Regions from separate parts of the Virgibacillus dakarensis genome, predicted to be linked through region 3. Evidence: riboswitches for the same ligand, from Rfam matches in the RefSeq annotation. Region 3 holds a riboswitch; each other region holds the start of a gene.
What was found. A riboswitch is a leader RNA that binds a small molecule or an ion and turns the genes downstream of it on or off. The one in region 3 is predicted to bind cobalamin.
Positions count from the first base shown of each region.

Region 1: another riboswitch for cobalamin. It lies ahead of mmgD (citrate synthase); the one in region 3 lies ahead of CZ382_RS11060 (acyl-CoA thioesterase).
Region 2: another riboswitch for cobalamin. It lies ahead of CZ382_RS15340 (ribonucleoside-diphosphate reductase subunit alpha); the one in region 3 lies ahead of CZ382_RS11060 (acyl-CoA thioesterase).
Region 4: another riboswitch for cobalamin. It lies ahead of CZ382_RS07075 (DUF4430 domain-containing protein); the one in region 3 lies ahead of CZ382_RS11060 (acyl-CoA thioesterase).

Region 1 covers NZ_LT732554.1:2,024,376-2,032,091, reverse strand. Annotated here, with positions in the region: gene prpD (2-methylcitrate dehydratase) at 1-809, opposite strand, end outside; gene mmgD (citrate synthase) at 955-2,061, opposite strand; cobalamin riboswitch at 2,551-2,747, opposite strand; gene CZ382_RS19240 (IS1634 family transposase) at 3,135-4,853, shown strand; gene CZ382_RS19235 (glycine betaine uptake BCCT transporter) at 5,109-6,581, shown strand; gene CZ382_RS19230 (CalY family protein) at 6,619-7,206, opposite strand; gene sipW (signal peptidase I SipW) at 7,249-7,716, opposite strand, start outside.
Region 2 covers NZ_LT732554.1:1,137,049-1,144,764, reverse strand. Annotated here, with positions in the region: gene CZ382_RS15360 (cytochrome c oxidase assembly protein) at 156-1,007, shown strand; gene CZ382_RS15355 (HAD family hydrolase) at 1,135-1,695, shown strand; gene CZ382_RS15350 (flavodoxin domain-containing protein) at 1,933-2,397, opposite strand; gene CZ382_RS15345 (ribonucleotide-diphosphate reductase subunit beta) at 2,398-3,444, opposite strand; gene CZ382_RS15340 (ribonucleoside-diphosphate reductase subunit alpha) at 3,556-5,844, opposite strand; cobalamin riboswitch at 6,106-6,288, opposite strand; gene CZ382_RS15335 (GerAB/ArcD/ProY family transporter) at 6,815-7,716, opposite strand, start outside.
Region 3 covers NZ_LT732554.1:298,734-306,449, forward strand. Annotated here, with positions in the region: gene CZ382_RS11020 (alpha/beta hydrolase) at 1-92, shown strand, start outside; gene CZ382_RS11025 (GNAT family N-acetyltransferase) at 137-643, opposite strand; gene CZ382_RS11030 (GNAT family N-acetyltransferase) at 667-1,173, opposite strand; gene CZ382_RS11035 (FUSC family protein) at 1,318-2,358, opposite strand; gene CZ382_RS11040 (HAAS signaling domain-containing protein) at 2,510-3,511, opposite strand; gene CZ382_RS11045 (PadR family transcriptional regulator) at 3,513-3,860, opposite strand; gene CZ382_RS11050 (hypothetical protein) at 4,563-4,796, shown strand; gene CZ382_RS11055 (YaiI/YqxD family protein) at 4,902-5,360, shown strand; gene CZ382_RS11060 (acyl-CoA thioesterase) at 5,376-5,846, opposite strand; cobalamin riboswitch at 5,966-6,149, opposite strand; gene CZ382_RS11065 (DUF2087 domain-containing protein) at 6,512-7,084, shown strand; gene CZ382_RS11070 (MFS transporter) at 7,155-7,716, shown strand, end outside.
Region 4 covers NZ_LT732553.1:1,398,664-1,406,379, reverse strand. Annotated here, with positions in the region: gene CZ382_RS07085 (response regulator transcription factor) at 1-347, shown strand, start outside; gene CZ382_RS07080 (ATP-binding protein) at 347-2,113, shown strand; cobalamin riboswitch at 2,170-2,348, shown strand; gene CZ382_RS07075 (DUF4430 domain-containing protein) at 2,486-2,932, shown strand; gene CZ382_RS07070 (ECF transporter S component) at 2,938-3,435, shown strand; gene CZ382_RS07065 (RNA polymerase sigma factor SigX) at 3,652-4,185, shown strand; gene CZ382_RS07060 (hypothetical protein) at 4,182-5,159, shown strand; gene CZ382_RS07055 (ferredoxin) at 5,517-5,771, opposite strand; gene CZ382_RS07050 (helix-turn-helix domain-containing protein) at 5,900-7,000, shown strand; gene CZ382_RS07045 (RecQ family ATP-dependent DNA helicase) at 6,997-7,716, shown strand, end outside.

The DNA of each region.
Region 1 (7,716 bases), 1.7 Mb from region 3:
GGGCGACTCAATGTTAACGTTTGTTTATTAAATAAGACATCCTGAAACCCCCAACCAGAAGCGGTCAATGCAGATGGGTAACCCATCTCGCCTTTAACAGCCAACATTGCCAAAAATACACCTCTGCTCGTTGCATCTCCGGCAGCCCAAGATTTACGCGATCCAGTATTTGGTGCGTGTCGATACGTACGAAGACTTGCGTTATCAATCCAGGCGTTTGATAATGCATTAATGATTTCCTCGCGCCCACCGCCTAACATTTTTGTAACAACAGCGGTTGTTGCTATTTTCACATATAACACATGATCCAGCCCAACACGGTTTAAACTGTTTTCCAGTGCAAGAACACCTTGAATTTCATGTGCTTTAATCATCATTTCCAATACATCATGAATGGTAAGCGGATCCTTCCCTTTTGCTACCTGGACCTGGCTTACATAGTCGGCAACTGCCAGGATTCCACCCAAGTTATCGGAAGGGTGCCCCCATTCAGCAGCTAGCCATGTATCATTATAGTCCAGCCAGCGAATCATGGAACCAATGTTAAAAGCTCCCTTTACTGGATCAAGTACGTAGGAAGTACCGGGGACGCGAGTTCCGTTTGGCACAACCGTCCCAGGCACAACCGGGCCAAGCAGCTTCGTACATTCCGGATAGCTAAGCGCAAGAATTCCACATCCTAAAGTATCAAGCAAAACATAACGAGCGGTCGTAAATGCTTCTGTGCTTATAATTTCTTTGTTTAAAACATAATCGGCAATTTCCTCGAGTAGTACATCGGTTTTATTTGTTTCATCTACTTTAATCACAATCCTCTTCCTTTCTATCCTTTTTATGTGGCAGGTTACGTGAGCCTTGATTATCTCAAATGTCGGCATGGCGATTAACTGAATTTTGTCGGCAAATCCGAGACACGCTTTTCGTGACATCACCTTCCGATAGTCAAATCACAAATTAATACGGTTTGCCAATATAATGGACCCGTGGGCGAAATATACGATTATGCTGATGCTGTTCAATCACATGCGCACTTAATCCAACTGTTCGTGCACTGAAAAAGATAGGTGTATATAACTGAATTGGAATCCCGAGCAGCCAATAAACTGGAGCAGCGTAATAATCCAGGTTCGGATATAAACCTTTCTCCCGCTTCATCAACTTTTCCCCAGCCTCACACATTTCCAGTAATAAGAAATCTCCGTTCTTCTCACAAAGTTGCTTTAATGATTCCTTCATCATTAATGCTCTTGGATCCATTTTATTCATATAAACCCGATGTCCAAAGCCCATAACTTTTTCTTTTCGGCTTAGCTTTTTCATTAGTAATTCTTCAAAGGAAGCTGCTGAATCAACTTCACGCAACATGTACATGACAGCCTCATTGGCACCACCATGCAAATTACCTTTCAGTGACGCAACCGCCCCTGTTAAGGCACCATATAAATCCGATTGCGTTGATGCTATCACTCTCGCAGTAAATGTGGAGTTCGGCATTTCATGTTCACTATACAATAGAAGGGATCGATCAAAAATCTTCGCCTCTTGTTCGGTCGGAACCTTTCCAGTGATCATATATAAAAAGTTGGCACTATAAGCTAATTCCTGCTGCGGTTGAACCGGCTCCTGGTTATTTAGTATTCGATAACTATTTACTGTAATAGTAGGCAGTTTTGCCAAGAGATCGTATGCCCTGCTTTTATTTACCGCTAAAGAACGGTCATCAATCTGTTCATCATAACCTGCAAGTACGGAGATGCCGGTTCTTAAACCATCCATCGGGTGTGTTGCTTTCGGTAATGATTTAAAAACTGCGATTAGACCAGTCGGAACATCATATAACGCTTTCAATTTTTCTTCCAACTTTGTTTTTGTTGTTTGATCAGGCAGTGTGTCTTCAAGCAAAAGGTTCACAATATCCAAGTAGTCCTTATCCTTCGATAGCGCTATTAAATCATGCCCTTTAATCACGATTTTCTCTTTTTCGGTATCAAGCAATGAAATCGCTGTTTCTGCTGCAACTACTCCCGCAAGCCCTGGTACAAACTTAGCATCTGTTTTCATAAAGATCTCCTCCATCCTCTCCGTTCATTATGGACAAACTTGAAACCCCTTTCAAAAAAAGTAATAAGTAATATTTCTTTTTGACTAAAGCTTTTTGCGCATGGACAAATTTGCCTGTTGACAACTTGTAATTGAGAGGTTTAAGCAACGACGAAATCACTATTAATGCCACTTGCAAAGGGGGTTTTAAAGAAAATGCTCCAGATGGGTGTTAATTTGGGCCTTATAGTACGTGTTCAAAAAGTCGCCGAATGAGAAGCAAGAAGGTCGAGGCGGCGTAGCTTTGAGCACCGGAGTGTACATAAAAAGGTACATGAGGAGCGGAAAAGCAAGCCAACGAAGAGATTCGCCGCTTATCATTTGGTGCCTTTTTGAACATCCTCTTATACATTAAAAAACAACTCCCATATTGAAGTTGTAACATGCTTCGAGGGAGAAAATATATAAACATGCACATCTGTTTATTTGCACGTAACACGACTCCTCGCAGGTTGTTATTGGACATAAACAGGTCTCCCTGGTCATGGTCATTACCTTTGGCCCTTCCCATTTCCATACAAACGAATACAGTGCCTCGCTCGAATCGTTCCCATATAAAGTTTGCGGACAAGTTACGGATTTCGACCTGACTCCCCTTTAAACAATAAATAGAATGAATTTGCCGCACCTATATCCTAAACCTATTCAATTTGTCTCTTAGAGTATATCACTCATTTTTTAAGATTACAATAATTCTCATCTTAGATAAATAGCTGTTATCGATAAATGATTACCCCGTTTATTGGATAATCTAAGAATAAAATTGCACCGTCTTAAAGTCTTTGGTATCGTTATTACTATGTCAAAATTTTTCAGGGGGATTCATGAAGAAAGTTACAAGGGTTTTTTACATCACTTTGGTTTTAGTTATCCTGGCAGTAATATTAGGTGCGGGAGTTTGACAGTTTCACTTCCAAAAAAACACTGTAAGCCTTGTGAGGGCTTATTTTTTTGTCAAATTTTTAATTTTATTATTGAGTACTATTTAGTACTATGTTATATTAGACGTATCTAAAGGAAATGGAGGGATAGTGATGCGCATTAAAAAGAGTGTGTCCAAGAATTCCGTTTCCTATTCCGTCATCGAAAATGTCCGTGATATCAACGGAAAATCAACGACAAAAGTTGTGGAAGCGCTTGGAAATGAAAAGGAGATCCGTGAAAAACATCCGGGTGTGGATCCGGAGGAATGGGCGCGGGCCTATGCAAAAAAATTAACGGAACAAAAGAAACAAAAAAGCGCGGTCATTATCGCAAAATATAATCCGCGAAAAATCGTTGAGCACAATCAGCGACGCTCGTTCAATGTTGGTTATTTGTTTTTACAATCCGTTTACTACCAACTGGGTTTACAGCACACGACAAGGACCATTCAGGAAAAATATCAGTTTCATTATGACCTCAATGAAATCCTGTCTAAATTAATTTATATGCGTGTGCTGCATCCTACGTCTAAAAAGAACTCGTTTGAACAAGCGCAATCCTTATTAGAAGGCATTCAATGCGAGCCCCACCAACTGTATCGCGCGTTAGATGTGCTGAAAAAGGAAACAGATTTTATTCAACAAACGGTTTATAAAAACAGCTTGAAATTGGTCAACCGTCACAAAAAAATTTTGTATTACGACTGTACCAATTTTTATTTCGAAATCGAACAGGAGGATGGGGATAAACAATTCGGAATATCAAAAGAAAATCGGCCAAATCCGATAGTTCAAATGGGGTTATTTATGGACGCCTCTGGTCTTCCCCTTGCCTTTTCTATTTTCAGAGGAAATGACAACGAACAAGGGTCTCTTAAGCCTTTAGAAAAAAGAATTTTAAAAGACTTTGAGCTATCCCAGTTTGTTGTCTGTACGGATGCAGGCCTATCTTCTGAAAAAAATCGGATATATAACACGTTAGGCAAGCGTGGATTCATTACTACACAATCCATCAAGAAATTAAAAAAACATCTGAAAGAATGGGCACTTGACCCTTCTGGGTGGCATGTAAGGCCAGGCGATAAAGCCATTCATCTTTCTGATGTTGATGACAGTTCCGAAAATCAAACAACTTATTTCAAAGAGCGTTGGATTAAAGAAGGAAATTTAGAACAACGGCTTCTTGTCACTTTTTCACCAAAATATAAAAATTATCAACAAACCATTCGGGAGAGACAAATCGAACGAGCTCTGAAAAAAGTGAAAAAACCATCTTCTCTTAAAAAGAAAAGACCCAATGATCCTGCGCGGTTTATTCAGGCCCAGTATACTACAGGAGACGGAGAGGTCGCTAAAAAGGCCCATTTCTCAATTGATGAGGGATCGATTCAAAAAGAAGCAAAGTATGACGGGTTTTATGGAGTGTGCACTAATCTGGAATCTGATCCACTGGAATTGATTCGTATTAATCAACAACGGTGGGAAATTGAAGAAAGTTTCCGCATCATGAAAAGTGAACTAAAATCAAGACCTGTGTATGTACGAAAAGAAGATCGGATCGAAGCCCATTTTCTTACTTGTTTTCTTGCCTTACTAACCTATCGTATAGTAGAGCAAAAATTAGAAGAGGCATTCACTTGTCCCGCAGTCATTCAAAAATTACGAAATATGGAGGTAATGGAAGTTTCCGGTGAAGGTTATGTTCCACTTTATGAGCGGGATGAATTAACGGATAAGTTGCATAAGGTGTTTGGGTTTCGAACAGACTATGAAATTGTTCCGATAAAGGACATGAAAAAAATTTTAAAACAATTGAAGAAGACAAAATAGTACTCAACTTTTGATAGTAAAAAAAACCTTCCAAAACCTTTCAATAACAAGGTTTCGGGAGGTTTTACCCTTCAAAAACTGTCAAAGACGAGAGTATATCACTCATTTTTTAAGATTACAATAATTCTCATCTTAGATAAATAGCTGTTATCGATAAATGATTACCCCGTTTATTGGATAATCTAAGAATAAAATTGCACCGTCTTAAAGTCTTTGGTATCGTTATTACTATGTCAAAATTTTTCAGGGGGATTCATGAAGAAAGTTACAAGGGTTTTTTACATCACTTTGGTTTTAGTTATCCTGGCAGTAATATTAGGTGCTCTGTTTCCCGGGCAATTTGAGAAAATAACCGGCAACATTAAAGCATTTGTTGCGACATCATTTGGCTGGTATTACATGCTGCTTATGTCTGCCATGATTATTCTTTCTATTATCATTGCAATTAGTCCATACGGTAAAATTCGTCTAGGCAAGGACAAAGAGCGACCGGATTTTTCAACTCCTACATGGATAGCCATGCTGTTCTCTGCGGGGATGGGAATCGGGCTCGTGTTCTATGGTGCTGCTGAGCCACTATTTAACTATGCCCTTGATGCAGCAACAGAAAAAGTTGGTACGGATGCAGCCTTCAAAGAAGGTCTTTCCTATTCTTATTTCCACTGGGGAGTTCACATTTGGGCGATGTATGGCATTGTGGCACTAGCATTGGCATTCTTCCAATTCCGCAAAGAAGAACCGGGATTAATTTCGGCCACATTAAAACCATTGTTCGGAGAGAAAATGAATGGTCCGCTTGGGGTTTTAATTGATGTACTAGCAGTGTTTGCGACGGTTTTTGGGGTTGCAACCTCACTAGGCTTTGGGGCAGCCCAGATTAATGGGGGACTCTCCCATTTATTTGGTGTAGAAGTTAGCTTTTTCTCACAGTTTATCATTATTCTGATCGTAACAATCCTTTTCATTGCATCCGCTTGGTCCGGCTTAAGTAAAGGAATTAAATATTTATCCAATACAAACATGGTACTTGCGGTTTTATTACTAGTCGTTGTGATAATTGTTGGTCCGACATTATTGATTCTTGATATGTTTACTGAAACGTTTGGGCAATACATGCAGAACCTCATAGAAATGAGCTTCCGAACCGCACCACTTGAGGGAGATAATCGTGCCTGGCATAACAATTGGACAATCTTCTTCTGGGCATGGTGGATATCCTGGGCACCATTTGTCGGCATGTTCATTGCACGTGTATCTAAAGGAAGAACCATTCGTCAATTTCTACTCGGTGTAATGGTCGCACCAACATTATTTGTTTCCATCTGGTTTGCCGCATTTGGTACAACTGCTGGAGATGTACAAAACAGTGGTACTGACTTGACAAACTATGCAACAGAACTCGTATTGTTTAATATGTTCGATCAAATGCCGTTATCGTTCATTCTTTCCATCATTGCGATTTTGCTGATTGCGTCATTCTTCATTACCTCTGCCGATTCAGCGACGTTTGTTCTCGGTATACAATCAACGAACGGTTCCCTGATACCGCCGAATCAAGTCAAAATCATTTGGGGTATCGCTCAATCTGCCGTAGCACTAATTTTGCTCTATGTCGGCGGTTTAACAGCGATTCAGAACACCATTATCATCGCCGCACTACCGTTTTCATTTGTCATGATTTTAATGGTAATAGCATTGTTTAAGGCACTAAGTAAAGAAGTAAAATAGTGACAGGCACCCGACTGGGTGCCTGTCACTCGAAAAACTATTGCTCTTTACCAGCCGCTTGTTGTGCATTAAATTTCCACTCAAGTTTTAGTGAATCACCTTGGAATTGATTTTGGTCTTCACCGTTATCAAGGAAATTAAACTTTACAACAAGATCATCTGAACTTCCTGCTTCAAGACCTTTTTCACCAAATGCTGGTAAAAAAACACTTTCGTTAACTGCTTCCGGTGTCATCTCTTTCAAATCTGCCAGCGTTGTTTCATAGATTACCTCATCCAGCTTATCCGCATTGTACAGGAATTCAACCTGAATATGCTTGCCGAAATCGTCAGTATTATTGCCCTCCGCATCGATAACGCTATAATTCGTTTCCAGCAGTACTTTCGCTATATCCAATGATCCACTGTTTTGCAATTCAAAATCGCGTATGACAGAATCATCTGGTTTCAGACCGTCTACATCAATAATCGTCGTTGGTTCCACAGCTAAATCCAATGTTCCTGCCGCAAATGTATTATTGGTTGTCTTACTGGAGCTGAAATACGCATAAGTCCCCCCGCCAATCAACGTTAAACCAAGCACAGCCGACATAATACCCAATCCAAGTTGTTTCTTTAAACCCATCTAAAACTTCCCCCTTCATTTTATTGGTTAAAACATAACTGCCTATTTCGCGTCTGTCCCTACATCACCTTTGGGTTTATCGATTTGTCTTAATGCACGCCAAATCGTTACCATAGAGTATAAAAGCAGACAAACACCAGGTAACACTAACATTAACGCAGCACCCTCTCTGGAGTTAGCAAAATTCATAACATACCCGACATACGGAACCGTAAATCCTGTATATACCCCGACAATATCTCCTGGTGAGACAGGATCCATATCGGGCGCGTCATTCGCATCTCCTTTGGTAATATAGTGCTGTCCATCTTCCTTCACTTGCACAATCCGGTGTGTCACAAAAATATCTTCTTCTGTTTTAAATGTAACCACATCACCTTTTTGAAAGGTCTGCTGCCCATCAGTAGACTTTATCGTTATGATCGATCCGGTTTGAATGTCTGGTTCCATTGACCCGGAAAGGACCGTCTTGATTTGATAGCCAAATATACTTGCTTCACCACCTGAAGC
Region 2 (7,716 bases), 840 kb from region 3:
ATCAAACTTGACGGGTTATAAGAGCGAGGTGTTCTTTTTTATTCCTTAATTGGACGCAAGCCCGAGTGTCCCGCTATTCCCAAATTCGATATTGACATAGTGTACTTCTGTTAATGTGGTAATAATAGCTAATCAAAACAAGGAGGGGTTGGCCCATGTTTGATAAGATACTGCTATTAGGACCGATCACATGGCATATTCCTTTCTTGACTGGTCTTTTATGTATAGCCGGCGTATACGTATTCTTCGTTAAACGAGTTGCGAAGATCAACCTGACTCATCCGCAAGTCCTTCTCTTTTTGTTTGGCATCGGATTGCTATACGTGATAACTGGTAGTCCTTTAGCAAAATTTAGTCACCTCTCATCTAGTCTGCATATGACGCAGATGAGCATCCTTTATTTTATTGTCCCGCCTGTTATATTGTTGGGAATTCCAAAACACCTATTTGAATTTTTATGGAAAACCCCCTGGATGAAAAAAATATGCAAGTTATTGCTCCCGTCGATGATTGCCCTGATTACGTTTGCTATTCTATTCTTTATGTACCATTTGCCAATTGTTTTAACCGTTCTGACAAAAAGTAATTCTCTTCATAATGGATATTTAAGTTTTCTGTTTGTTTTATCCTTTGGTATGTGGTGGCCAATCGCAATCCCTGATCCAAAACAGCGCTTATCGAATAAACAGAAAAAACGGTATGCATTGATGAGTGGGCTTATTTTAATGCCGGCCTGTGTTTTGTTCATCTTGAATGCACTATTTGATGGCGCAAATAATCCATTACTTGCTCAAGCAACCTCCAATCTCTGTCTACCATTACAGTCCGGTTCGGGTCCTGTCTCGTTACTTCCGCCACCGTTTAACACGAAGCTTGATCAATTGGCGGCAGGTATCTTCATGATGGGATTGCACAAAATTGGTCTGATGATCACGGTTAAACTTGGTGGCAAAGAGGCAAATTCCCATTTTGCTGGAGCATACTTGCATAAACAAATAAGCCCATAAATGCTCCGTATAAGTGAAAGACCTTCGTGCAGCCAAACATTCGGGTTCCGGAGAGAGTTTGGCTGTTATTTATGTGATATTTTGCTGGGACGACCCGACGTTTCTATTATTTCGATAATGTTTCTGCTTGCGTGTTAATGTTTTGTATTTTTCTGCCGATGTTTTCCACTTTTCGGCTATGCTAACATTTCCACTCGCATGGGCAATGTTAGCTCATTTCAAATGGGCTTCCTTTGTTTACGTTCCAGAACTATTTACCAACCCTTTTTTTCAATTTTTAATTACAGTACCGATTCAATTTATAATTGGGTTTTCGTTTTATGAGCGAGCATGGAAGGCATTAAAAAATGGTAATGCAACGATGGACGTTCTAGTAGTGTTAACTACATCAGCAGGTTTCTTCTACAGTCATTTCCTTACAGTTGCTATGTTAAAAAACGCTGTATCCGCCGACTCCATTGTGCTATATTACGACACGAGTGCATTCATCTATACATTCATATTACTCGGAAGGTTTTTGGAGGCAAATACAAAGTTTAGTACGACCGAGGCTATCAAGAAGTTATATCAATTACAGGTAAAAACAGCCACGCTTTATTTAGACAACAAAGAATTGAAATCACCAGTTGAACGTCTCAGACCGGGAGATATTAGATCCCAACTTCATACCTTTAAAATAATGATTTAACAAGTTACTTGATGTGGGTAAAATATGATAGGCTACTGGTGGTTAATAGGTGATATATTGAACATTATAGTAGTTAGATCTTTCCTGCCTTGTCTGCTCGAAATTTAAGCCCCCTCACATATTATGAGGGAGCTTATTTCCCGGGAAATATCGACAATAATTGACGTAATACTTCTCGCTTATTATCTCCTATACATCGTTTTCTAGTCTGTTCATCTGTTCATGCTTCCGACTCGATTACCCTATTGGTTGCAACTCGTGCTCCAGCTGTTCCAAAATGCAATCGACAAATTTCCGGCATTTGCTCCAATCCTGTGATTGAGGTCTAAGTTCTACTTTCATTGTCACTGCTAAATTCGTATGGACGTACAGCATATCGCGAAATTCCTCTACCGCTCCGCAAAAATAAGGGAAGAAGCTGTCACCCGTACCAAATACACCTGTCGTTAATTGTTGTGTATCGGCTGACTCAATTTGCTCATATAGTGCAAGCATTTCTCCAGGGATGGTGCCATTTGCCCAGGTATACGTACCAATCACAATCCCATCATAATCGGTAATGCAATTAAGCGGAAAATGCTTGACCGAAAAAAGGTCAACGTGAATAGAAGAGGCAGTAAATTGTTGTTGGATCATTTCCGCCAATTCTTCTGTATTACCTGTTACCGACGCGTAAACAACCGCAATTCGCAAAACTATCACCTACAATTCTTCAAACCCATTGGACTGGGTTACTTTGGAATATGTCCTTGCCTTTTGTTCAAAGAAGTCAGATTTCGTTTCATTGATCATTTCATCGCTAAATACATGGATCCATGGCATTGGATTTTTTCTTTCCTCGTAAAGATTTTTCATTCCTAATTGACGCAACCGTTTGTTGGCAAGATATTCGACATACTGATCAAATTCGGTCAAATCAATTCCTTCAATATCAGCTAAAATATGATGCGCCCATTCTTTTTCCAATTCTGTAGCATTGGTAATCGATTGATAGATATAATCAATATTTTCATCTGTATTTAACTCCGGATTTTCCGCAAGCAGGATCCGGATGAATTGGGTAATAAAGTACGTATGCTGCATTTCATCACGTTGAATATAACTAATCATCGTACTTGATTTCAACATCTTTTGCTGACGTGCCAGATTATAGAAAAAGGCAAATCCCGCATAAAAATAAATTCCTTCCAAATTGATCGAGTTCACGCCAAGTTTGAAAATATTTTCTGGTGTCGGATTATTTCTGAAGGTATCATAGGTATTTAAAATAAGCTGATTCCGCTTTAAAACAATCGGATCACTTTTCGCTTGGTCAAAGCGTTCATTTTGCTCTTTTAGTGGTACTAACGAGCTTAAAATATACGAGTATGATTCATTGTGAACCGCTTCTTGCTGGGATATTACAGCAAAAATAGCTTTAAAACTTGAATCCGAAACATAGTCCATCACCTGATTCATTGTTGGTGTTTGCAGACTGTCCAGCATCGCCAGCTGGGTATTGACCCGTAAGAAAATATCTTGTTCATTTTGACTTAATAAATCCCATTGTTTAATATCATCCTGCATATTTATTTCCTGAGCCTTCCAGAAGTTTGACAACAATGCTTGATATAAATCGTACATCTGCGGATAAGCGATATCATTCCAGTTTAATAGCCCAGAAGATTTTCCATTAATGATACCGGTCGATTTATTAGGAAATTCCGGGTTTAATAAATTGATTCGCTTTATCGGTGTATTGACAGTCATTTATTTTATTCCTCCCCTATTTAATCAAAACATTACCGGAGTATTTACGGAAAGAAATCAGCGATAGGCCGATTTCTTCCTGTCAAATCTGCAAACAGTTAATTGCGTCTCCTAACTATGACATGCTTCACATTCTTCTATCTCCGCCTGCGAAGTGCTTCTCACATAATACGTTGTTTTCAACCCTTGCTTCCAAGCGTCCATGTGCAGATTCAACAAATCCCTTGCTTTAATATCATGCCGGACGTATAAATTAAAGCTAATCGATTGATCGACATGACGTTGTCGCGCCGCATTTTGTCTAATACTCCAGTGCTGATCCAATTCATGCCGGGATCTGCGGTAAAAGGCATATGTCGTATGATCCAAATCTGGTGCTGTAACTTTGAATTTGAAATTTTTCTTTTCCTCGGCGTATTCTACAGCATAGATCGGATCAATCCCGTCTGTTGAGCCACCGATTTTCGCAGTCGATGAATTGGGTGCTACAGCCATTAGCCAACCGTTACGGATACCATGCTTCGCAACTTGTTCTCTCAGTTCCAGCCAGCGATCTTTATTGTACCCTTTCCGGTTAAAATAGGCACCCGTCTGCCATTCCGAACCTGAGAAATTACTGTATGCTCCCTTTTCTTTAGCAAGCTCCATCGATGACCTAATCGCATGATAGGCAATATTCTCATACAATTCATCCGCATATGCTACCGCTTGATCCGACTCCCAATAAATACCTTTCAGCGCCAATAGATGATGCCAACCAAAAGTTCCCAATCCCACTGCACGGTATTTCTGGTTCGTTACTTGTGCTTGTCCAACCATAATCGTGTTCAAATCAATTACATTGTCAAGCATCCGCATTTGGATCGCAATAAGCCGATCTAATACATCTGCCTCTACTGCACGCGGAAGATTAATAGATGATAGATTACAAACAACAAAATCCCCCGGTTTCCGTACAATGACAATATTTCCGTCATTATCCTGATATTCATTGGTAATCGCAGTTGCCGACATATTTTGCATAATCTCCGTGCACAAATTGCTGCAGTAAATCGATGTCCGGCCAATTCCACGTACATGTTTATTCGGATTCTGCCGGTTCGCTTCATCGCGGTAAAACATGTACGGTGTCCCGGTTTCGAGCTGTGCAACCATGATTCGTGCCATAATATCCATCGCCCGGTATGTTTTCCGGGGGAGCAATGGATGGTTTACCGCCTCCTCGTATTTTTCGGCAAAGTATTTCTGGTCTGTTTCGTCATAAAAGTCCTCTAAACCAAGTGCATTACCAAATTCATCTTTCCATCCCATTATCTGTTTCACCTGATGCGGACAAAAGGTGTGCCACTGGCCAATACTGCGGCCATTCTCATCAACTTCCTGCAGTTTTTCCATAAATAAGTCTGGCATCGCTACACCTGTAAAAATATCATGAGCTTTACGCCTTTCGTCCCCATTATTCGTTTTCAGATCAAGGAAGCCATTCATGATGTCCTTATGAAACACATCCAGATAAACTGCAACAGCTCCTTGACGCTGGCCAAGCTGATCAACACTGACCGCTGTATCATTCAGCAAACGGATCCAGGGAACAACACCAGATGAATTTCCTTTGAATTTTTTAATATCCGACCCAAGTGCCCGCACTTTTCCGTAATAAACACCGATCCCACCGCCATCTTTACTAAGTCTGGCAATATCCCAATTATTTAAATAGATCCCATCAAGTGAGTCATCAACCGTATCAATAAAGCACGAGGAAAGCTGACCAAAGCTTTTTCCCGCGTTGGCAAGTGTTGGTGTTGCTACAGTCATATACAGGTTACTCATTGCCCAGTAAGCTTCTTTTACCAATTCCAGTCGGTTTTCCTTTGGTTCGTGCTTCATCAATGTCATGGCGATAATCATGAATCGCTCTTGCGGCAGTTCATAAATCTGATGTTCATGGTCCTTTGTTATGTAACGGTCAGCAAGCAAAAACAGGCCGATATAATTAAACAATTGATCCCGTTCAGGATCGATTTCTTTTTCCAATGCTTTGATTTCGTCTTTTTCGTAAAAACAGAGCAGATCTTCTGCATAGATTCCTTTCTCTGAAAGCGTCCTGATTAGTTGATAAAAATCGCCATATTTTATGTCTTCGTTATAGCCGCGGTTTGTGGCCGCCTGCTGATATAATTCGTTTAAATACATTCTGGCAGCAACAAAAGTCCACCCCGGCTGATCCATCGCAATATTATTCAGCGCATAGAATAATGCCTGCTGGTTTGCTTCCTCTTTTGATACGTCTAAAGCCTTTATTTGTTGTGTGATGCTTGCTGTATCCAGATGATATTTTTGTGCAGCTGCATCCAGTTCGGCAATGATGTCATCCATGACTGAAGCTGTTTGTAAACTCATTTCTTCTTCCTCCCTTTTCCGATATATGTCCAAAACAAGTGCCCGAAGTCAACCCTTACTTTTTGAACATCCTTTTCCGGGAATTAAAAATCCACCCAATATTATTTGAGTGGATGAAACGACAGCACAACTAAACGAAGGGTAACTTGTCCCTACAGAGGTTGTTCAAAAGATCCAGTAAATAAAGACACATTTATCCTCCCTTTTGAACACACACCTACAGCACCATCATCCCATCTTCTCAATCCCCGAAGAAGCTGAAATTTCACCTTATACTAGACAGGTCTCCTGACTGATGCTTCCACCTACTCCTGATTCCTTCCCGTATACCACGTACACAGTGGATCTCTTCACTTTCGTCAGCATTTACAGTTGCGGGGGCAGTTCTGGACTTTCACCAGATTCCCAATTAAGCCAAACGGCATCTTAGCCTAGGTTAAAATACTATATATAGTTTTCTGGATAGTAGTTAATACAATATATTGTATTAATTGTGTAATACCAATACTAAATCAATTCTTCTGTTTTGGCAAGAGGTGAATTTACTTTTCCTCGGATTTATCGTCAATTCGTGATGATGTTTCTGCAGCTCGTGCAGATTTAAAACAAAGTCGCGAAGCTTTACTTCCCTTTGGATGCTGCTTTGTCTAAAGGGGCTTTTTAAATATATCATCAATCTCCAGTATATTATATTTCTATATTCAGTTTTATAGTTCTCTTCCTGGTTTGGCATCCTATAAATCCTACGGTTGGATAATTTTTATTGATTTTTGGTAAACTCCATCTTCATATTTGGTTTGCCATCATTGCTACTAAACCAAGACGGTAGGCAGCTGGGAATTTTTCCAATAGATTTTCATTATACTTATTAGTGAGTAAAGCCAAATTATAGGGCATAAGCAGCCAATAGATTTGTAAACATGTAGATGTATTATCGTACATTATTGACTTCAAGTGATTGTATGTCACTTTATGCTTTCTTTTTCTTCATCCAGGAGATAAATAACAACAAAAAAGGTACCGGATACAGGACAATCATGTATGTATATATGTTAATTGCTTCAGTAATACGAAAATGTTCTTTTGAAAGATAAAGGGTACCGAAAAAAGTAAGAACAACGAAAAAAGAAAACAGTATTCGTTTCACCCATTTCGAGGAATTTGCCGATACGCTCATATTGTAGGCAATCCGAAAATAAAGACTACAGCGGATATACGTACCGAATGTCATTAAAATCATGCCATAAATATCAAAGCGATCAATAAACCCCAAATTGATAATTCGTACAATTTCCGTTGCCGGATACGTAAAATTATCAGCTTGTCCTTGTCCAAAAATTGTAATGACGCCGGTTATTGTCGAAGTCATCATCAGTGCATTTAGCAATACCCCAATGATCCATAATAAAAACAATCGTTTTTCGTGAATGTTTTTGATTGGAACACATAATAACAACAATAGCTCAATCCAAATGCTTACAAGAATTAGAGTGCCCCATAATACTGGACCCCATCCAAACTCCAACAAAGGCTGAAGTTCACTCCAATCCTTTTTTGGAGTATCCATCAATGTAACGGTATGACCTGTAATCAAGCCAATAAGAGCTAACACACCAGCAGTTAATGCAATTCGTTTAATACCCTTAGTGGCTGCATAGAAGAAAAAGATTAAAAACCAGATGAGAATGGCCATTCGAGGCGTCTCAGGCAAAAAATCAATAAAAACAACATCAACCAAGGCAGAAAATGAAAATATTGTTAAAAATAAAAAATAGAGAATGAAAAGCCCGACAACAATTCTTCCAAACCATTTACCTAAAAGAAGGGCAAACATTTCGGAAATATTGATGCCCGGATGGTTCAAACGCAGTC
Region 3 (7,716 bases):
CAAATGCCACTATTTATTGGGGAAATAAAGGGCATCAATTAACCAATGAAGAAGTTGAAGCTGCTGCAACATGGTATTGGAATAACAAGTAATGAAAATCGGGAAGCCTGAAACATGGTTGGCTTCCCGATTTTCATTACTCAATACCGACAACCCGGCTCCTTCTCTCTAGAATAGAAACATCCCGCCAAATCCCATTTAGCTTTCCAATCCGCTCTCTTTGTCCAACTAGTTTAAATCCAAATTTCGTATGTAACCGAATGCTATTCGTATTTTCCGGAAAAATCCCTGATTGCAATGTCCAGATACCGTTCGCTTCACTTTCTTCTATTAATGCTTTTAACAATTTGCTCCCTATCCCTTTCCCACAGCTGTTTTGACTTAAATAAATGCTTACTTCTGCAACCCCAGCATAGGCGCATCTACTGGAAACTGGACTTAAAGCGGCCCAGCCAATCACATTTCTTCCTTCCCGTACAACCAATCTGCCGGCTGAGATATGACCCTTATCCCACTCCTCCCACGTGGGAGCCTCCTTTTCAAACGTTGCATTTCCAGTGTCTATGCCTTCTATATAAATGTCACGAACTTGTTGCCAATCTGTTTCTTGCATTTTATCAATTAATACAACTGTATTCTCCATTTATACCACCTATTCTCATCTATCTAGCTTTTATTATCAATCCAAAACCGGCGCTTTACCGTTCCATCGGTATCAGCAAAACTTTCATCCTCGATTCCGCCATTTCTTATAACGACCTTTGCGGAACCGATATTATCCTCATCACACGTTACCAGTACACGATCAATTCCTAATTCCTTGCATTTTTTCAACGCCTCTGCCAGAATCAATGTCGCATAACCTTTTTTTCGTTCGGATGGCCGAGTACTATATCCGATATGGCCGCCAACATTTCGCAAAAATTCATTAAGATCATGACGAATGTCAACCATTGCCACAATCCGCTCGTTGTCATCGATTAAAAAATAATTCGTGCTTGGCAGCCATCGATCAGTCCCACCTTCCCTTATTGCTAACGCTTTTAAATATTCTTCATAAGTCTCATGACCCGCCAAATCAAAGCTGCTTGGCACCAATCTTGATGGTCCCCATTCCCTCACATAGTTTTCGTGTTCCTCTTTCCACTTTAACGCCGGTCTAGCTAACCGCATAATGATCCCCCCACTATAAAAAAATTACGTTATTGAATCATTTTAATCAATAACGTGCATTTTTTAAACAACTATTTTAGTGAGAGCCAGTCATGTTCTTGTAATGATTAGCTCTCGCTTCTTATTTGACCGCAAGCATCCTGCCTAAAACATCTTCTCCTGCTTTCTTATGAATTTATCTAATTTTTCAAGCTCTACCATTAGCTTTACAATACTACTTGCAACAGGGAAAATTTCAATCCACTTTTCGATTTCTGATTGCTGCAACTCGTTGATCAAATCATTGATCGTCAAATTCATAGCGGTAAAACTTTCTTTTTGCAGCTCTTTTTGAACAATCACCTTATCTTCGTAAGTTAGAATGATGTTCTCATGATACTCAACAATCTTCGCAACAAGTTTTTTGACAAGGAATGAGTGGTTCGGTGATATTTCTTCGATGTTGTCTATTTTCAATTTCAGATTTTCAATTAGCTCCGATTCCAGCTCGACCACGTTAAGCATCTGTTTAAAAATGACAATATCACGCATGAAATGGTATCTGTTTCGAATAAACATCCTGCTTTTTTCGTCGATGATAATGTCGAGATAATTGTTTATTTCCTTGATATCCTTTTCCAATTCATCTTTCCTTTTTTTCAACTCCCTTACTTTCATTGTCTTATTGGGAATAACCTGAAGTAAAAAGCTCGTTTTATCCAATGACTTTTTGATCATATCGTAAAGAAGTTTTGGATGATTTGGGGGAAAAATAAACGCGTTAATCAAAAAAGCAGACGAAATACCGATAAAAATCAATGACAACCGCTCGATCAGATTCGTTAAGTGAATACCTTCATCCCCGGAAAGCATGATGATCGAGATTGTTATAATCGTTATGTTAACTGTTTTCACCCAACCCAATTTGATGTTGACCGCAATCGCAAGGATAACGGTTACCCCGATAGCGGCAGGGTGTAAACCAAGGGTGTATGCTCCAGCAAGCGCAAATATGATCCCGATAAGTGTGGAAAGAGCCGTCTCTTTAATATACGTAACAGAGCGCATGATCGAGGGCTGCATTGCAACTACTGCTGTTATAACAGCGACCAAGCCAAACTCAAAATTCAATACCTCTGTTATCACTATCGCCAACGTAACAGCCAAGCCAGTTTTCATCATCCTTGGGCCAATATGAAAGTTCACTTTATATTTCCCCCTAATTAAACCCGAAGAGTCCTCTAATTGATACTGTACTATAATTATCTATCATAGTACCACTTCTTAACCATTTTAGCAGTGCAATTACTTCTGGTTCTTGGAGAACAAATTTTAATCAATAACGTTACATTTCACTCTAATGCCTATACACTTTAAATAATCCACTTAAAGCATCCCAAATTAATCCAATAATGAGAATATATAATATGGATGAAGTCACCCATTCCCAAATGTTACTTATTGTTTCGAATTCCTCACTATGCTCCGTGACAATACCAGATTGCGTTAGTTCCGTCATAAAATCAGGATTCCAAAATTCCGGTCCTGCTATCATAACCAAAACCAGTACAAAGGTTACCACATTGATCAACGTGTTATATACAACAAGTTTAACCGTCCATTTCCCGGAAATAAGCTTGAGACATTCTTTTAAGATTCCTAATCCCAATACTAATATGATAAATGGGAAATAACTTGAAAAAGTCTCCTCATTTAAAAATGGAACGATAGTAAATCCTCCGTCGTGGAATCTAAAAACCCCAATATAGTTACTTGAGAAGGCAAACAATACCATTACTAATACTAAAAAGATTATCCCGCCAATCGGCTCACTTCGCTTAATTTGTCTTTTACGATCCGGAATTTCCGGAAGATTAGATGGTTTCCATTTTGAACCCTTTTTATTTATATCTTCGGATTTTACCCCAGCATGATCAATTATCGCAAATACTATTGTTACCCAGCCAAAACCTTGAGGAATTGCAAGAATAACAGAAACAATGAAATCTACAAAATGATCGAGAATTCCAACCGGTTCAATAATTACTTCAATTGCAAAAGAAATGCTCATTGCTATTCCAATTGATATTAATACGATCATTAACACGGAAATGTATGAATCATAAAACTCTGGACTAATAAGATACCGTTTTGTCCCCCGGTATTTTGCTGCTAAAAACTTCGGATCCCCTAACTCTAGCAATACCGCTTCCACGTCACCGTCAGTAACGTCCTCATCCTGAACGCGTTCATCTAGCATATCTTCAATTAAACCCCGAAGTTCTACTGCAATATCTTCCCGTTGTGCAGGCGGAAGTTTTTGTGTTACCGCATAAATATACCTTTCAACCATCTCCATTTTACATTCCTCCATGTTCATTAATTAAATGATCTAAACTTGAAACAATACTTCTCCATTCAACACAAAGCTGATCATACACTTCTTTTCCTGTTGCACTTAATAAATAATACTTTCGAGGACGAGCTTCATTCGTGTCCCACTTGCTTTCCAACAATCCTTGTTTTTCCAGCCTTCTTAACAGCGGATATAATGTACCAGGCTCAACGTCAATCCCCTTATCCCCTAACTTGGAAACAAGAGAGTATCCATATTGCGGTTCGGATAGCTGGCTAAGGACACCAATCGTAATCGTCCCACGTCGTAATTCCTGCATTAATTTATCAATCTGTTCACTTGCATCGCTCATGTCATCATCTCCTGTTTTCATTATAGTGTATGTCGTACACTATTGTAAAGGGTACATTATTATGTGATAAATTTTAAATTTGATGAGAGGTGCTTGGAAGAACATATTTTGTAAGGGGGGCAGCATGGCTTGATAAAGAGAATAAACCTAAGTAGTAAAAAAACAAACAACTAAATAAGCGTGCAGTTTGGTACGAACAGACTGCACGCTTATTTAAAATATCGTTAATTTTTTTCTAACAATTCATTGTTGATTTAGTCAACGTAATTGGTTATGTTTATATAGAGGGTATGATAAGTGCCCTACCCCTTTATGAAGGGGGGTGAAAAATAGTGGAGATGATTTTACTTCTAACGGCCATAATAGGCCTGGCTGCGTCAGTCGTTGGGCTTGTTACTGAAATTGTAACAACGTACCGTAACCTATATAGCCGAAAAGAAAAGAATCCTTCGCCGTCCCAACCGGAAAAGGATTCTAATAACAACCATTGAGGTCAGGGGGAAACCCCTCTCTGCACCACTATTATATTCATATCATACCCTCAATATAATAAAATTGTCAAGGAGGTTATCTGATGCAAACGGCTACTTTCATCATTTCAATTGCTTCAATCCTCATCAGCTGTACAACCTTAACCATTATTTATAAAACAAAAAGAAGAAGCAACTAAAAAGATAAAAATTGTAATAGAGGTGTGATTTTATGGTAGCTAAAAAACCGGAGCAATACTATGGTCTAAAGGAAATTTCTGATTTTGCCAAAGAAGAGGGGATAGAATACAGTACACGAGAGTTATCTGTCTACAAAAGCCGGAATAAATTACCTGATCCCGTTGTTATGATTGGAAAAAAAGCCGGCTGGACAAAGAAACAAATCGATGACTGGATAGCCCAGATCAAATTAAAAGAAAAACATAAAAATAAAAGTCAAAAATAAGCCGTTATTCAAAGAATTAAGCAAAACACCAAGTACTTAATGCCTAGAGCTTCGACGCAATTTCTGCTATCATTATCAATAACAAACCATACAGGAGAGAACTTAATGAAAGTTTATATCGATGCCGATGCCTGCCCAGTAAAAGAAGCAACCATTTCCATCGCAAAAGCTGAGAATATCCCTGTCGTTCTCGTAAAAAGCTTTGCCCACTTTTCGAATACTCGAGAAGCGCAAGGGGTCGAAACGATCTATGTCGACACTGGCGCTGACGCTGCTGATTACCGGATCATGAAATTGGCACAGAAAAACGACATCATTATCACACAGGATTACGGCCTCGCCTCGCTAGGGTTAGCTAAAGGATGTATTGTTCTGCACCATAAGGGATTTGCCTATACGAACGACAACATTGATCAACTCTTGCAAACACGTTACGAAAGTGCTATGGCCAGAAAAGGCGGAAAACGAACGAAAGGACCCAAAGCATTTACAGCAGAGGACGAAAATAAATTCTGTAAATTGCTCAAGCAAATTATTGAGCGGAATAGAGAATCCTTCCGCTGATTCAGTTATTTCGAATCAGCGTATCTTTGCCCGTTTTTCTCTATTCTCCTTTCTTGATGGCGCTGTACGGTATAATCTTTTTTCTTCCTCTGTTTCAGGATAAACTTTCGGAACCGCAATTGGCTTTCCTTCCTGGTCAACAGCAACCATGGTAAGAAAAGATTCAGTTGTAAGTCTTTCCTCATTTTTAATTAAATCACGTGCTGTAACTTTTACATAAACCTCCATCGAGCTTGTCCCAGTATAGGTAACAAATGCTTCTAACATCAAGGAATCCCCAACCTTGGCCGCAGAAAGAAAATCAACGGAATCAATAGACGCCGTAACCACAGCACTTTTGGCATGTTTCATCGCTGTTAATGCAGCAATTTCATCGATATAAGCCAGTACTTTTCCACCAAACATCGTATCCAAGTGATTGGTATCTGGCGGAAGTACTAAACGGGTTTGAATAGTTTTAGAATCCTGTATAGCTACTTTTTCCACATTTATATCCTCCTTTAAAAATGAAAAACACCTTCCAATAGAAAGATGTTAAAAATGCGCACAAAAAATAAAGATACATAAAATCAGAAAGCGCAACACCCTCCTATTTCCCGTAGGATTGAATGCTCTTCCCCATGGCAGGTCTCCTGGCTTAGAATCGACAAATCTCTTCCCTTCCCGTTTCTCATCTGAAACAGTGGTAATCAAAGGATTCTCCTCATTACAGTGGCGGGACCGCGCTGGAATTTCACCAGCTTCCCTTTTCAACTTGCAACACAAGTCACCATAAGGCAAAAAGTATTCCATTTTCTTGATTATATCACCTTTTTTAGTAAGATAGTGATTTTCACGGAACAATTCCATAACTTGCATTTTTACGTGATGTTTGACAGTTCTCAATCGATGATTTGCACTTTTACGTTGATGTGTTGTCCTTTTTCCATTGATGTTCTGCAGTTCATTACCGAAGTGAGCGGGGAACAAGATGTGCTGAATTTGGGTCTTTGAGCCGCGACCATTAGGATTATCCTTTAATCCGGAAGCTTTCCCGGAATCCATCACCACTTATTCTAATCACTTATTTTCAGAAATTCCACATAAACTATTGTTATATTTATCTAATTAGATTAAAATCTAATTAGATAAATCAACTGGAGGTTTCCTAAATGCAGCTTGATCGAATTGTAAATTTTCATAAAACCATTGGCGACAAAACGCGCATTCAAATTATTGCCTTGTTAAAAGATGGACCACTCCATGGGCAGGCCATTGCTGGTAAACTCGGTTTAACGCCACCAACGATTTCATACCATATTACCAAGCTTCGGGAAATTGATGTCATTTATCAAAGGCGCGACAAAAATACGATCTACTTTCATTTGAATGAAAAGAAATTAGCATTTTTAGCGCAGGCAATTCTTAAGATCGGGGGAGAAAAAGAAATGGAGCCTTTTCAGGTTGATGATAAAGAAAAGTATAATGTCGTCAAAAACTTCTTTGACGATAATGGGAAGTTAAAAACGATTCCCGCCCAGCGCAAGAAAAAACTAATCATTTTGGAACACCTGGTACAAGGCCTGGAAAAAGGCAAAACATACAGTGAAGAGGAAATAAATGTGCACATTAAGCAATTTCATGATGATTATGCAACCATTCGCAGGGAATTTATCATGTGCCAGTTTATGAATAGACAAAATGGCCAGTACGAATTAAACCCTGAAGAAATATGGCTGATTTAGTCAGCTAATTTTTTTACAAAGCTAATTAGATATATATGAAATTAGATGAAATTAAAATAAGGTGATAATAATGAAGAATTGGACCGTATGGAAGCAGGAAAAAAATTATCAAAAACTGTTTTGGTCAGGCTTTATGAATGGGATTGGCAACCGCTTCAGTCAGGTAGCTGTTCTGACGTTACTTTATCAGGTTACCGGTTCGGGAGGGGCAATTGGGCTTCTCTTCGCAATAAGGATGGCCCCATTTTTATTGCTAGCTCCCATCGGCGGGTTTTTGGCCGATCATTTTTCCAAAAGGAAGATACTGATCGTGATGGACATTATCCGAATTCCTTTTGCGATATCGCCAATCCTCGTTCAGGGTGCAGATGATTTATGGATCGTATACACAAGTGCATTTTTCCTTGCCGCTGGAGAAGCAATTTATTCACCAACAAGGATGTCTGCCATCCCTGCGTTAGTAAAACAAGATCGGTTGCTCTATATAAATGCACTGGAACAAATTATGGTCGGCGTTGTTCTTGTTGTTGGTTCCTGCAGTGGCGGGGTTATTTCCTATATTTTTGGTTTAAACCTGGCTTTTCTTTTAGATGGTCTATCCTATCTTTTATCAGCTTTATTTATTGTTAACA
Region 4 (7,716 bases), on a different contig from region 3:
CTGCAGTGGTGAAAGAGGATGACTCCGTTCCGAAAAATTTGCTCGTATTCCCACATCTAACGATTGATAAAGACGCACATCGTGTCACCGCCGATGGGAAAGATGTCAGTTTAACACCGAAAGAATATGAGCTGTTATGCTTCCTGGCCAATAAACCTGATAAAGTATTTAACCGGGAACATTTGCTGAAAGAAGTATGGCAGTATGAATTCTTTGGTGATTTACGTACTGTTGACACACATGTAAAACGATTACGTGAGAAACTGAATAATGTATCAAAAGAAGCTGCGAAAATGATTGTAACGGTTTGGGGCGTTGGCTATAAATTTGAGGTAGATGATGCATAATGTTTTGGCGTAGCGTTGTAGGGAAACTAGCAGTAACAATATTATTGCTAGTTTCCTTTGTATTGTTTATTCTGACGATTTTACTGCTGGAGTTTTTTGAAAACTTTCATATCCATGAAGCGGAAAAGGATTTAATGCAAACAGCAACCAAAGTTTCCTATATGATTGAGCAATACAATAACGATGATTTACTTTATGAAACAACAGACCGAATCAAAGACCCATCAAGCAGGGTGGCTATTGTTTATCAGGATGATGGACTATGGGTTTCCCCTAGTAACAATGACAATTTATCCAAGCTGACCGAAAAATGGATTAATAATGACAAGGATTTATCCGGTGTCCTAACAAACCAGGAAAAAATAAGGAAACAAACCATCATCCCTGGAACAGATGTAGAAATTATGATTGTCGGTATACCTGTGTCAAATGATGAAGCCGTCTTTGTTTATCAATCATTGGATGTTGTTGACCAAACAAAAGCAGAGACAACAAAAATCATCTTTCTGGCGGCAGGCATTGCAATTATTTTAACAACCATTTTTGCCTTTTTCCTATCGACAAGAATCACCTCCCCATTGATAAAAATGCGGGAAGCCGCTTTTGACTTGACAAGGGGTGAGTTCAATACAAAAGTACCAATCTTAACCCACGACGAAATTGGGGAGCTGGCGATGGCCTTTAACCGAATGGGAAGGCAGTTAAAGTTTCATATTAATGCATTACGACAAGAGAAAGAGCAGCTATCCGGAATTGTAACTTCGATGGCGGATGGCGTTATCACAATGAACCGGAATGGCGATATGATTGTCACCAATCCACCTGCAGAACGATTTATCCAGGATTGGTATTTTGAAAATAGTCTCCCGGTAAATGAAGAAAATCGAAAGCTGCCGAATGAATTGAATCAGATCCTTCAAGAAGTTATTCATGGTGAAAAAGAGGCCTTGAAGGAAATCAGCCTACAGGGGCGAAATTGGGTAATGATCATGACCCCTTTGTACGATCAGACATATGTACGTGGAGCTGTTGCAGTCATCCGTGATATGACGGAAGAGCGCCGGCTGGATAAATTACGGAAGGATTTTATTGCCAACGTATCACACGAATTACGTACACCGATTTCCTTGTTACAAGGGTATAGTGAAGCAATAGTGGACAATGTTGCCGAGAGCCCTGAAGAAAAGAATGATCTCGCGCAAATTATTCATGAAGAAACACTCCGAATGGGCAGGCTTGTCAATGAATTGCTGGATCTTGCCCGAATGGAGGCAGGCCATATTCAACTGAATCTAGAAACTGTTGAAGTGGAACCGTTTATTGATCGGATCCTGAAAAAATTTAAAGGTATCGCGGATGATAATGATATTACATTAAACTTGACGAAGAAAATAACAAAACCGGTTGTCAATTGTGATCCGGATCGAATTGAACAGGTATTTACCAATTTGATTGATAATGCAATTCGCCATACGGGTCTTAATGGCTATGTAAATGTAACGGTGGAGTCAACGACTGCGGAACTGCATGTAATGATTGAAGATAGCGGAAGTGGTATACCAGAAGATGATCTGCCATTTATTTTTGAACGTTTTTATAAAGCAGATAAATCAAGGGAAAGGAATGCCAAGAAAAAAGGAACCGGATTAGGGTTGGCAATTGCCAAGAATATTATTGACGCTCATCATGGTACGATTTCTGTCCAAAGTAAATTAAATCAGGGAACCACGTTTATTTTTAAGGTTCCAGCAGATTTTAATGATTAGTAAAGATGTTCAACATAACCATTTTATGCTATCATTTTACAGGGAAAGACAACTGAATACATTTTATCGAAATTGGTGCACAAGCTTAAAAGGGAATCCGGTGAAGAACCGGAACTGTCCTCGCAACTGTAAGTGATGTACGAAATAAGGATATCCACTGTATCAAGTATATGGGAAGGCCTTAAAGTAGGTTATCATCACAAGTCAGTAGACCTGCCAATTTTGATTTGTTTCAATGCTTCGGGGGTATAAGTGATTGAGACGACCGATTCCATGTACTATATTTTTTCGTGTTTCGATTGTCTTATCAGCTAACTCTTATCAGGGTTAGCTTTTTACATTGATTAAAGAATACACAGGAGGTTGGAGACTATGAAGAAATGGCTTTTATATCTAGTATCATTCGTTGTAATTGGTAGTGTATTAGGTGGATGCGGTACGGGGGAAGAAAGCAGTGAAAAAGCTGCAACTAATGATAAGCAAACAGAACAGCAAAGCGGGGATCAAGCAGCAACCGAAAAAAATGAAGAAATGGTTACCATTACGATTTCAAAGGATAAAGAAACAGAATACATCGATGAAAAAAAGATACCAATTGAAGATGGGGCGGTATTGATTGATGTAATGGAGGACAACTTTGCGATTGAGACCGATTACGATGGGGGATTTATTACGTCAATCGAAGGGGTTGCACCGAAGAAGGATGAACAAAAGGCATGGATGGTTTTTGTTAACGGTGAAATGGCTTCAAAAGGTGTGAAAGATATTAAATTATCGCCTGGCGATAACGTATCCTTTGACTTGCAAGCATGGGAATGAGATAAGTGAATACGTATAAATTAACGTTGCTTGCATTACTTGCAGCACTTGCAGTCGCAGGAAGATACGCGTTTGCGTTTCTCCCCAATGTTCAACCTGTGACATCGCTTGTTATTATCTGCGGTTTATTTCTTGGTCCTGTTGCTGCAATTTTTTTAGCAGTGTTGACCACGTTTCTGTCCAATATGATGCTTGGTATGGGTATTTGGACGATTTGGCAGGTTGTGTCGTGGGCAATTATCGGGTTGCTCAGTGGGATTTTAGGGAAGCTTCCATATAAAATTCCATTATTAGTAATCGTGGTCTTTTCTATATTTTGTGGTTATTTTTATGGGTTTGTTATTTCATTGACAAACTATCCTATTACTGGAAAGTTCATTCCGTATTACTTGGCAGGATTGCCATTCGACACCTATCACGCGATTGGCAATGCCGTGTTTATGATCATGCTTTATCCGATACTAGCTCACTTTTTTAAAGGCTATATTACAAAACGATTATAAGATGATCTATAATACAAAATAGCTAACCTGACACAAGATTTGGGTTGGTATTTTGGCAGATAAGAAAAAACTTTCTTATCCTGCATAAGTGCAACTAAGGCATTCGCCCAAAAGCTTGGCGAATGCCTAGTTTTCTAATATTTTTTTTATTATACTTTAGAAAAACGTAACATTTTAACGAGCGCAGACGACTATATGGGTAAACGGGGGATCTCGATGAAGGTCGTTTTTGACGAACTGTATGATAGGTATCATCAGGATTTGTATCAATTTATATTTTATATGGTGAAAAACAAAGAAACAGCAGAGGATCTGATTCAGGAGGTTTATCTTAAAATTTTAAAATCCCTCGGTACATTCAAGGGGGACAGCAGTGAAAAAACCTGGATATTCGCCATTGCCCGCCATACAACGATTGATTATTTTCGCTCACAAAAACGGAAGCGAAACCGTATCTCTGAGTTTTTTGACTGGTATGGACAGGGGCATTTACTTGAGGATGAGGAGCCATTGCCCGATGAATTAGTCGTGCTTAACGATGAAATGCAAGCGATCTATCGGTGTCTTGATAAATGTACGATTGATCAAAGGAGTGTTTTATTATTACGGTACATAAATCAGTTTTCTATTCAAGATACCGCAGATATATTAGGATTCAGTATCAGCAAAGTGAGAACAACCCAACATAGAGGGTTGAATGTTTTACGAAAATATCTGACAGAAGATCAGAAAGGGGGAGATGCATCATGAAATCATCCAAAAAGGACGACCAGCATTTGCAGGATTTACTCAAACAGCTGCCATACATAAGCGATACAACGGATAAAGACGAACTGTTGGCACGCATCTCCCAGAAGCCAGCTGAAAAGGATTCACCGAAGCGTAAAAGGAATACACGCCATATTCCTGTTTTCGTTTCACTGCTAACCACTATTATTATCCTTGTGATCGTTCCGTTTGCCCTTTACAGCAGTTCGCCTACAGAAGAAAAAAGTTCATACAATGAGGCATCTGATCAAGCAACTTCCGTAGAGAGCGGACAACATGGGGATGAATCAGGCATGGTTGCGGAGGAGTTTGCAACAGAACAAGGCAGTCCAAAGACACTAAGCGATAAGCCTCTTGAAAGTCATGTGCTCCAGAATAAAGGTGAAAAGTCGATCATGTATGGTACCATTCAAGCAACGATTGGCAATAATGTGATCCCATTAGCTCTAGTTTTGCCTGAAACACAGGAAGGTATTGGCTTGGATGTGATCAAGGATTATTTGCAGGAGCAAAAATGGGGGATTGATGCTGAAACGTTTCAAACTGCAGCACAACCTGTAACGGATAAAGCAAGCTATTACTTATTCCGTGCTCCTGGTGCGGATAGAGGTTTTTTGATTCCCATCGATCTGAACACCCAGACATCGATTGCTGCTGCGTTAAATGAAATGAAACAAAATCGGGAAGCATCACATGTTTACCGCACCATCCCAACAGAAATTCAGTTTTCCGTATCAACCGAAAACCAGCTGGAAATTACGTTGTCCAATAATGCAGCACTGCCAAATACACAGGAAGGTATAACGATGATTGACGCTATATTGATGACAGCGAAAAGTTTCGGATATGCATACGTAACATTTCACAATACGAAGGTAAACCAAATAGGCGATTATGATCTTTCCAAGCCGATAAAGGTTCCAAAAGCTGTCAATCCGATTACGATAGATCGTTAAAAGGTCATCTCGTGTTAAAAATATGTACAGAAATGAACAAAATGACAGAATACTATTTTTTGACTTTCTCTCCAAAGCAAATTATGATAGTTGTAAATGGGATGAAATCTGATCAGGAATAGGATTTTAATGGATCAGGAACCTCATCTATAGTCACTTTCGCAGAAATATAATAAATAAGGGTGAGAATGACTACGCTTAGAGCTGCTTGGCATTATCATTAGGGAACGCTCATCAAGATTTTGCTCGTCAGATTATCCGTAACACCTTGGGGAGAAACGCGTTGGTCGCGGTAAATGCAGTCGCATATAACCAGGCTGTTCTCATCTGAATAAACCAGGAGACAGCCTGGTTGGATTATGGTTCTTCATATTTTAACGGATCGCCTAAAAATGGTTTGTCAGCAATTTTAATGGAATCGGTCGGGCATCCTTCATAGGCATCGTACATATCTTCCTCCAACACTTCGGAGACTTCGGCGGTACCTTCATTATCGTCTATTACAACGCAGGCTAACCCCTCATCATCGTAGTCATATATATCAGGCGCTGAAACACCGCAAGCACCACACGCAATGCAAGTTTCTTTATCGACAATTGTATATTTCGGCATCCATCTTCCTCCTAGATCTTAGCGGCAGACCATTCTCATTTATTGTAAACCGGTTTTCCCTTCATTTCAATAAAGGGAACCGATCTTCACATAAAGTGAAACTTCATTCAGTGGGAGGGTGCGCCCTGTTGAAGCGAGATAACATTTCTATTTATAAAGGGGACTGGAAATTGCTTATTGAAGGGCTTATTCTAAAATGCTGTGAGCAGATTAAAGCGAGACGAACAACTGCAGCGATATTTCATATTTTAACAGGAAAAAAGTCGATTCAAACCGTTCAGGACACACATCTTTACGATTTAGCGCTATTTTATGGGATTGATAAATCATTACGAAAAAATACATTTCATGAATTGATCCGCCACCTCGAACAAAAGGCCTTGATTTCGGTTGATGAATCATCCTGTTTTCAACTGACGAGTCAAGGGGATCGATGGCTCCTGGAACACGAATCCAGATTAGCTTTGAACCATTTCAACGGGTTAAGCTATCATGCACTGGCACCTGTCTTTTCCGAACGGTTATTACTATTGGTTCAGATCTTAACGAACAGCAGCATGCAAAACTATTCTTTTATTCCAATTGTCGATAAAAAAACTGTACAAGTCTGGGTGAAAAGCTTTTACAAAACGTTAAAATGGAATGAAACTACTTATTTGCATTATTTGCATGATGAATTACATACATTATTAAGCATGCTACCGGATAAGGAAGCAAGTATATTTGTTGATCGGCTTACAGGATACAGGTCCTATGGAAAAAGCATGCAGCAGTTGGCTTATCGCTATCAAATCCCGTCGATGGATATCAAGCTCGTGTGGACAAGTATTATTCATCGTATGTTACGTGTTATCCAAACCCAACCGGCTGATTACCAGCTATTACATGCTATCATTCAAGATGCAGAACAGCGATCTTTTATAACTGAATCAGCCAAGCATACGCATCATCTGCTGCAGCGTCATTATTCGGTCGAGACGATAGCTGCAATGCGCAAGCTTAAGCGTAATACGATATATGATCATATCGTTGAAATTGCCTTAGTTGATTCGACATTTCCCGTATCATCGTTTGTTACGGATGAACAGTACAATGAAATAATAGAAGCTATTGAACGGACAAAAACTTACTCGCTGAAGCAATTAAAAGATGCAGTGGCCGATGAAATCAGCTATTTTCAAATCCGCCTCGTGTTAGCAACGATAAAAACAAAAAAGGTGAAATCATGATAGAACAGTATACATTGGAAAAAAGTTTGCAACAGCATTTTGGTTATTCGGAATTTCGGATCGGTCAAAAGGAAATTATCGAAGAAGTGATGAAAGGGAATGACGTCTTAGGTGTTTTGCCGACAGGATCGGGCAAATCATTATGCTATCAGCTGCCCGCTAAACTTTTAACCGGAACAACGATTGTCGTGTCACCACTAATATCTTTAATGATTGACCAGGTTAACCAGCTAAGGGCAAATCAGTTTAAATCGGTTGTTGCATTAAACAGTTTTATGGATCCGAACGAGCGAAGGCAAGTTTATCGCAAGCTCTATGACTATGATCTGATTTATGTTTCACCGGAGCTATTACAGCAAGAAGAGCTCATCATGCTTTTAGAGAATATCAATGTTTGTCTGTTTGTTATTGATGAGGCACACTGTATTTCACAATGGGGACATGAATTTCGCCCAGATTATTTAAAGCTGAGTACGATTATCCGGAAATTCAACAATCCGGCGATCATGGCGTTAAGTGCTACCGCGACAAAAGATGTCCAGAATGATATTGTGCATTATCTGGAACGGCCAAATATGGTGAAACATATATTTCCAATTGATCGGGAAAATATTATTTTTTCTGTCAAGCAAATCAACGATGATCAGGAAAAAATAAAGCTGCTGGTAAAATTGTTTAGCCGGTATACTTTCCCGGCACTCATTTACTTTTCCAGC